DNA from 2 places in the Aeromonas aquatilis genome. Region 1 is predicted to be linked to the other one. Evidence: riboswitches for the same ligand, from Rfam matches in the RefSeq annotation. Region 1 holds a riboswitch; the other holds the start of a gene.
The links. A riboswitch is a leader RNA that binds a small molecule or an ion and turns the genes downstream of it on or off. The one in region 1 is predicted to bind thiamine pyrophosphate.
Positions count from the first base shown of each region.

Region 2: it holds a riboswitch for thiamine pyrophosphate, as region 1 does, so the genes downstream of both, thiC (phosphomethylpyrimidine synthase ThiC) here and thiB (thiamine ABC transporter substrate binding subunit) in region 1, are expected to answer to the same signal.

Region 1 is NZ_JBSTYP010000030.1:6,045-10,317, forward strand. It holds gene thiQ (thiamine ABC transporter ATP-binding protein) at 1-202, opposite strand, end outside; gene thiP (thiamine/thiamine pyrophosphate ABC transporter permease) at 189-1,808, opposite strand; gene thiB (thiamine ABC transporter substrate binding subunit) at 1,805-2,785, opposite strand; TPP riboswitch at 2,846-2,936, opposite strand; gene ACW5W8_RS13290 (PilZ domain-containing protein) at 3,026-3,316, shown strand; gene ACW5W8_RS13295 (transglutaminase domain-containing protein) at 3,347-4,273, opposite strand, start outside.
Region 2 is NZ_JBSTYP010000015.1:60,770-65,042, forward strand. It holds gene hscB (co-chaperone HscB) at 1-193, opposite strand, end outside; partial or broken gene ACW5W8_RS07895 (sensor histidine kinase) at 260-463, opposite strand; gene ACW5W8_RS07900 (response regulator transcription factor) at 460-1,128, opposite strand; gene ACW5W8_RS07905 (hypothetical protein) at 1,217-1,639, shown strand; gene ACW5W8_RS07910 (hypothetical protein) at 1,726-2,283, shown strand; TPP riboswitch at 2,263-2,375, shown strand; gene thiC (phosphomethylpyrimidine synthase ThiC) at 2,656-4,273, shown strand, end outside.

The sequences.
Region 1 (4,273 bases):
GGCCCAGCGGCAGCAGATCTTCGCCATCGAAGCTGAGGCAGCCTGACTCCACCGGCACGAAACCGGCGATCATCCCGAGCAGGGTCGACTTGCCAGCGCCGCTTGGGCCGATCAGTGCGGTGATCTCCCCTTTGGGCAGGGCTGCGCTGAAGCTGACGCGCCAGTCGGGGTAGCTGGTCACCAGCGTATCAATGTTCAGCATGTTTTCCTCCAAGCCCCCGTTCCACCAGCCAGAACAGGGAGAAGCAGAGTGTCAGCAGCAGCAGGGCGGTGGCGGCCGCGTCGGTCAGCCGGTAGCTGCCGAGCTGTTGATAGAGCAGCCAGGGCAGGGTGGTAAGCTCCTGACTGCCAAACATGGCGATGGCGCCGAGATCCCCCAGCGAGAGGATCATCGACAGCGCCATCGCCAGTGCCAGCGGGCGGCGCAGCAGCGGCCACTCCACCAGTCGCAGGCGATGCAGGCCGCGTACCCCCAGACTGTCGGCCAGCCGGTCGTATTGGCGCACCACCAGCTGCATGGGGGCTGAGAGGGTGCGCAGCACATAGGGTAGCGCCATCAGGGCGTTGACCAGCACCACCAGCCAGGGGCCGAGGGCGAACACGTCGGCAAAGGGCATAAACAGGATGAAGAGACCGGTAGAGAGCACCACCGCCGGGATCATCAGGATCATCGAGCCGCTGGCCTCCCACAGGGCGGCAGCCCGTCGCTGGCGGGTGCGTACCTTGAGGTGACGGCTGGTGAGCAGCAGGCCGCTGCCAAGCAGGGTCGCCAGGGTGCCTGCCGCCAGCGCAATCAGCAGCGACTGGCCGCTTGCCTGCCACAGCTTGCTGGAGGTGAGCGCCGTCAGCAGGCCGGGGTGAAGGCCAGCCACCACGATGGCTAGCAGCGGCGGCAGAAAGATGGCGAGCCCGATGCAGAGCGAAAGCGCATCCACCACCGCCGTACCAGGCTGGTGGCGATCCGGCCGCAGGCAGGGGCTACGGGGAGTCACCCTGCTGGCCGGGGTGCTCTGCAGCTTGTGCTGCAGGGCGAGCAGGGCGGCGGTCAGGATGAGCTGCACCAGCGTCAGTCCGCCCGCGGTGGCGAGATCGAAGTCAAAGCGCAGGGCCTGATAGACGGCCACCTCCAGGGTGGTGGATTTGGGGCCGCCGCCCAGCGCCAGCACGGTAGTGAAGCTGGTGAAGCAGAGCATAAAGATGAGGCTGGCCAGCCCCGGCAATATGCCGCGGATCAGTGGCCACTCCAGCAGCCGGAAGATATGGGATGAGCGCATGCCGAGCTGGCTGGCGAGGCGCCAGCTCGATTCGGGGATGCTCTCTATGCTCTGCAGCATCAGCCGGGCCGCCAGTGGCATGTTGAAGAAAACGTGGGCCAGCAGGATGCCAAACAGACCGTAGAGATAGTTGCCGGGATCCAGCCCCAAGGTGCGAAGCACCTGCGGCAGCCACCCCTGTTTGCCGTGTACCGCTACTATGCCGAAGATGGCGATGATGACAGGTAGTACCAGCGAGAGACCAAACAGCTTGATCAGCAGGGTTCGGCCAATGAAACGGCGCCGCGCCAGCGCGCGGGCCACCGGAATGGCCAGCCCGAGACTGAGCAGGGTGGAGAGCAGTGCCTGCCAAAGGCTGAAGCCCAGCACATGGCGCAGATAAGGATCTGCGAGCAGGGTGCGGGGTGCCAGCGAACCGGCCTGCCACAGCAGGGCCGTCAGCGGCCCGAGGGATAACAGCAGGATCAACAGGGTGGCAGCACTGCCCGGCAACCACCAGAGGGGACGCGCCTGTGGTTTCAGATAACGGCTCACTGGGTGACGGCTTGCAGCCACTCGCGGATCCACCCTTTGCGATTGGTGGCCACCTCATCGCTGCTGAAGGCGAGCGGCTTGGCTACGGTGATCATCTGCTCGAAGCCCTTGGGCAGCGGCGTGTCGATAACGGGATACATCCAGTTGCCGGTCGGGATTTCCTGTTGGAAGGCGGGGCTCACCATAAATTGCAGGAACTGGTCAGCCAGCGTCTCCTGTTTGGCACTCTTCAGCTTGGCGGCCACTTCCACCTGACGGTAGTGCCCCTCTTCAAATGCCGCAGCCTGATACTGGGGCTTGTTCTCGGCAATCAGGTGATAGGCCGGAGAGGTGGTGTAGGAGAGCACCATGTCCGCTTCGCCATCGAGGAACATGCCATAAGCCTCTGACCACCCCTTGGTGACGGTGACCGTCTTTTTGGCAAGCTCGGCCCAGGCGGCAGGCGCCTTGTCGCCATAAACAGACTTCATCCACAGCATCAGCCCCTGCCCCGGGGTGGAGGTGCGAGGATCCTGATAGATCACTTTGAGGTCGGGGCGCTCCACCAGTTCTTTCAGGCTTTTGGGTGGCTGCTTGAGTTTGTCCTTGTCATAGACGAAGGCGAAGTAGCCGCAGTCGTAGGGGACGAAGGTGTCATCCTGCCAGCCACCCGGCACCTTGATGCCATCCAGCTTGGCGGGATGGGGGGCGAACAGGCCGCTCTGCTTGGCTTCGCTGATGAGGGCATCGTCGAGCCCCAGCACCAGATCAGCTTTGCTGTGGTTGCCCTCCAGCCGCAGCCGGTTGAGGATGGCGACCCCATCTTCGAGGGGAACCAGATTGAGGGTGCAGTCGCACTCTTTCTCGAAGGCTTGCTTGATCTTGGGCCCCGGGCCCCACTCGGCAGTGAAAGAGCTGTAGGTATAGACGGTGAGGGTGTCGGCGGCGAACACATTGGCCGACAGCAGGCCGGTGGCGACCAGCAGCAGGGTCTTCATGGATGGCACTCCCTATTACTTGTTAATAACGAGGTGCCAGCGGATGAGGGCGCAAAAAATGAGCGCCGTGCCTCAAATTCCTCCGCCAGCATTATCTGGATCAGGTTCACGGGTATAATCTCAGCGGTAAACCGCACCCCGTTTGAGAAACGAACCGCATTGTATTAACGTTCTTTTGGGTAGACCAGCACAATTGTGCAATACCCATGAGATGACGCCCACCCAACAGAGGATGTTCGCGTGCTTACCAATACCAAGGAAAGGCGTGCCTTTGCGCGCATGGTCATCAATGCTCCGGTCACCGTCTATCAGCAGCAGCTGGTGCTGGAGGGGATCTGCCGGGATCTCAGTGCCAACGGCATGGGGATTGCGGTCTCTGAACACCAGCTCGACATCAACCAACCTATCCGGGTCAGCCTTGCCACCCATAACAACCTGCTCCCCCCCTTCGAAGCACAGGCTCGTATTATCCGGGTGCTGGAGGAGGAGGACGGGTTACTGCTGGCGGTAGAATTTTTGCCTCAGAGTTAATCCTCTCTCCCCATCGGCAGAGGGAGGGGATTAGCCTTTCTCCTGAACCGGCTGGACACTCAACTGCTTGCTATCGACCAGCGTTTTGCTGGTCGATGCTATTTGGCCCGCAGGCAAGGTGGCGGGACCGGTAGGTTCGAGCAGCAGGTAGTTCTGCCCTTGCCAGTTGAGGGTCACATCCCCCGGCTTGGCGGGCAGGTCAACGGCCAGCAGGGCATGGCCGGGGACGAACACCATGGCCTGTTTCAGCTCCGGAAAGAGTTGGGCCAGCATGGCGGCCATCAGGGTTACCTTGCTGTCGCAATCCCCCCGGTTCTGCTCCAGCACCTGACGGGGCGGGAGAAAGCCCTTGCCCTGCCTTCCGTTCAGGCTATCGAGTTGCTGGTAGGGGATGCTCTGGATAAAGGTGAGCATATGGGCCACGGTCTTCTGGCGAGCTTCCGTTTCGGTGCTGCCCTGCTGCTTGAGTTGATCCGCCAGCGGAGCCAGCCCGCTGCGACTCTCCAGCGCGATGCGTACATGGTCCTGCTTCACCGCCAGCTGCCCGTCCGGGGTGTTGAAGTACTGGAAGTAGTGTTTGGTCAGCCACGCCTGCTCCTCTTTGCTCCGCTTGGACTGCAGAAAGGCCATCGCCTCGCGCGCCTTGTCCTGATTACGGCTTTTCAGATGCAGCTCCAGCGAGGGGCGAGCGAGGGTGAACTGCACCTCGGGGTAGTTCTGGCGCACCTCCCGCAGCAACACCTGCAATACCTCCTCCTGCATTCTGGCCGGGCGATAGGCGATAAGGGGCGGCAACTTGCCCTGTTCGAGTCGGTAGGTGAGCTGTTGGGATTTGCCTTCGCTATCCTGCCAGCCGACGCTGATCTGGCCGAGGCTGTTGTTGAAGCTGGTTTGGCTGGCCCCCGCAGGCAGGGCAAGCAGCAGGGCACAGAGCAGAGGAATTGCCGTCGGTCTCTT
Region 2 (4,273 bases), on a different contig from region 1:
GCGGCGCCTTGAGGGTGGTGAATGCTTCGTTGATCTGGGCGGCACGTTGCACCGCAGCCAGCTGCTCCCGTTCGGGGGCCGTGGCAAAACGATCAGGATGGAATTGGGTTTGCAGCTGGCGGTAGGTATCAGCCAACTGACGGGTATCGAGCTCGAAGCCTTCAACCAGCCCAAACAGCTCGAAATGATTCATGCAAACCTCTTGGAAACGTTCGCCACAACCTCACTCGCCCCTGGCAAACGAGATGTGGGGGGGGGGGGGGGGGGGGGGGGGGGCCGCCCCCCCGAGGCGCAGCCAGTCATCGCTGTAGCGGGTCACCTCCGCCTCCAACCAGTGGCGCAGGCTCAGCTCCTCCATCTTGTCCTCGGCCACCAGCATCAGGCCGGAGAGCAGGATCAGCAGCACCACCCCGGCGCCGCCGAGCGCCATGATCAGGCGGCGGCGAAGGCTCGGCAGGCTCATGCGCTCACCAGTCGGTAGCCCTGACCGTGCAGGGTCTCCAGCATGGGAGTGGGGAAGGGTTTGTCGAGCGCGTTGCGCAGGGCGTAGATGTGGCTGCGCAGGGCATCGGAGTCGGGCTCCTCGTCCCCCCAGACGGTGTCGAGCACCTCCTGACGGCTGACGATGGCGGGAGCTCGGCGGGCCAGCAGCGCGAGGATCTGGAACGGGATCTTGCCGAGCTTGAGGGGCTCACCGGCGCGGGTGGCGCGGCCGCTGGCGACATCGACCGTCAGATCGCCAAAGCTGATGGCCCCCACATCGCCACGAGGGCCGCGCATGCTGAGGGCTTGCAGCCGCACCTCCAGCTCCTCCATGGCGAACGGCTTGACCAGATAGTCATCCCCTCCCGCCTTGAAGCCTGCCAGCTTGTCTTCCAGGCTGTCGCGGGCGGTGAGAAACAGTACGGGGGTGGCAATCCCCTGCTCGCGCAGGCGCGCCACCGTGCTGAGGCCATCGAGGCGCGGCATCATCACATCCATGATGATGACGTCGAAACGCTGCTCCTCCAGCAGTTGCAGCGCCGCCTGACCGTGATAGGCACAATCGAGACGGTGACCGGCCAGCTCCAGATAATCCATGATGGTTTCCGCCACCTGAGGATTGTCTTCCACTACCAAAATCTTCATGCTTTGCTCTCCTGGTTGGTGAGCGTTTCACGCTCTTTTCACACCGGATTCGGCATCCTGTTTGCCAGTGTAACCCCGAGGATCCCTGATGAAGAAGTCTCTCTGCGCCCTCCTGCTGTTGATCTTGTTGCCACTTGGAACCGCACAGGCGACCGAATTCAAACTGACCGGCCGCACCACCTGGCAGCTTGGCCAGTTGATGGTCAACGGTCTGCCGTTCGTGATCGACGACCAGACCCGTTTCAAGGATTGGCTCAACGAGGATGATCTCGGCGGTACCTGGGTCGAGATGAAGGGGGTGGTGGAGAACGGCGTGCGCTATGTACGCAAGGTCGAAGCCCTCGACGAAGATGACAAGGACGAGATGGATCTGGAGGGGCCGGTCGAAGGGGGGCGGATCTGGGGCTACACCACCTCGGACAACAGTCTGGCGCCGTTCGAAGGGCGCTGGCTCGAGCTGGAATGCAAGTTTGACGGCATGCGCCTGAGCCGCTGCCGCGAGGATGACTGATCCGATCTCTGCGTTCCGATTAGAAATGCTCCCGAATGAAGCCCATGCTTGTCCAGCATGGGCTTTTTGTTCAGGGACGAACGAAGATGGAACAATCGAGAAAGTGGTGTGCATGGATGCTGAGTGTACCGCTCTGGGCGGCGCAGGCGGGAGCTGACGAATTGTGGCTGGTGGAGCTGGAGCACAGCGATGGTATCCGCCTGCAATTTCAGGGGGCCGAAGTGGAGCTGGGCAGTGCCGTCGTCTGGCGGCAGGGGGAGATTTGGCCGCAGCCACTCAAACCCGGCGACCAGCTCGCTCTGCTGGTGGCTGATGGCGTTGCCACCCGCATTGAGCTGCTGGCCGCCAGAGCCCCGCTGGCCAATCAGCCCTGGCAGCGGGCGCAAGATCGCCTGCAATCCTTCGATGACCGGCAGCTCACGCTGGCCACCCTGGGCACTGTGCCACTCAATCCGCAGGTGCGCTGGGTCAACGGTTCGGCCGCCGATCTGCACGAAGGGAGTGCGCTGGTGCTGAGCCGCGATGAACAGGGTCGCTTAAGCGAAGTCCTTGTCATCAATCCGGAGGAGGATTGCCCCATCTTGTTAACGGCTTGTGCTTTAGATTTTCCCCCTTATACTGGCGCCATCTTGTCGGAGTGCTGACCGTCGAACGACGCGAAGCTGAGACCGTTAATTCGGGATCCGTGGAACCTGATCAGGTTAAAACCTGCGAAGGGAACAAGGGTAACTTGCGGGTTACCGCGCCGGGGGAGGTACAAGCCTCTTCCGCTCATCGAAGGGATCACCCTTGATGGGTTAGGGCGCACAGGAGGGAGTCTGTCCCGTCCGGTTTTCCAGCACGTGGGGTGCCTTGCCCACAGCGTGCAGAGAGCGGGAAGGGGCAGTACAGCAGCGCGGAGATCCATCCCGCGCGCACTCCCTCCCGAGATAAACACCCCGCCGCAAGTTCATCTTCTCCTCGAACTCCAGACAAGCAAACACCCATAACTTCAACCAGTTAATGTGAGTTTTGCTATGTCTACTTCCGTATCTGATACTACCAAATCCAGCCGCCGCGAGCAGCGCTCCAGCGCTCAGGCCTTTATCGACAGCCTCAAGGGGATGGCTCACCCCAACTCCCGCCGCATCTTTATCGAAGGCTCCCGCGCCGATATCCGTGTGCCCCTGCGGGAGATCCAGCTGGCCGACACCTTCGTCGGCGGCACCAAAGAAAATCCCCAATTCGAGCCCAACGAGCCGGTGCCGGTCTACGACACCTCGGGCCGTTACGGCGAGGAGGGGGTCGCCATCGACGTGCGCCGCGGCCTGCCGCGCCTGCGGGAGAACTGGGTGCTGGAGCGGGATGACACCGACGAACTGCCGGGGCTCAGCTCCACCTTCACTCAGGAGCGGCTGGCCGACGAGGGGCTGGATCACCTGCGCTTCGAGCACTTGCCAAAGCCGCGCAGTGCCAAGCCGGGCCGCCGGGTGACCCAGCTCCACTACGCTCGCGCCGGTATCGTCACTCCCGAGATGGAATTTATCGCCATCCGCGAGAACATGGGGCGCGAGCGGGTGCGCTCCGAGCTGTTGCGCACCCAGCATCCGGGCCGCGATTTCGGTGCCCGTCTGCCGGAAAATATCACCCCCGAATTTGTGCGCGATGAGGTGGCCGCCGGTCGCGCCATCATCCCCAGCAACATCAACCACCCGGAAGCGGAGCCGATGATCATCGGCCGCAATTTCCTGGTGAAGATCAACGCCAACATCGGCAACTCGGCGGTCACCTCCAGCATCGAAGAGGAGGTGGAGAAGCTGGTCTGGTCGACCCGCTGGGGCGCCGACACCGTCATGGATCTCTCCACCGGTCGCTACATCCACGAGACCCGCGAGTGGATCCTGCGCAACAGCCCTGTCCCCATCGGTACCGTGCCCATCTATCAGGCGCTGGAGAAGACCAACGGCATCGCCGAAGACCTTACCTGGGCGCTGTTCCGCGACACCCTGCTGGAGCAGGCCGAGCAGGGGGTGGACTACTTCACCATCCACGCCGGCGTCCTGCTGCGCTTCGTGCCGATGACCGCCAAGCGCCTCACCGGCATCGTGTCGCGCGGCGGCAGCATCATGGCCAAGTGGTGCCTCTCCCACCACAAGGAAAACTTCCTCTACCAGCACTTTCGCGACATCTGCGAGATCTGCGCCGCCTATGACGTGGCCCTGTCGCTGGGCGACGGTCTGCGCCCCGGCTCCGTCTATGACGCCAACGACGAGGCCCAGTTCGCCGAGCTGCGCACTCTGGGCGAGCTGACCAAGATCGCGTGGGAATACGACGTGCAGGTGATGATCGAGGGGCCGGGTCACGTGCCGATGCACATGATCGAGCGCAACATGACCGAGCAGCTGGAGCACTGCCACGAGGCTCCGTTCTATACGCTGGGCCCGCTCACCACCGACATCGCGCCCGGTTACGATCACTTCACCTCCGGCATCGGCGCCGCGCTCATCGGCTGGTACGGCTGCGCCATGCTCTGCTACGTCACTCCCAAGGAGCATCTGGGGCTGCCCAACAAGGAGGATGTGAAGCAGGGGCTCATCACCTACAAGATCGCCGCCCACGCCGCTGACCTTGCCAAAGGCCACCCGGGGGCCCAGA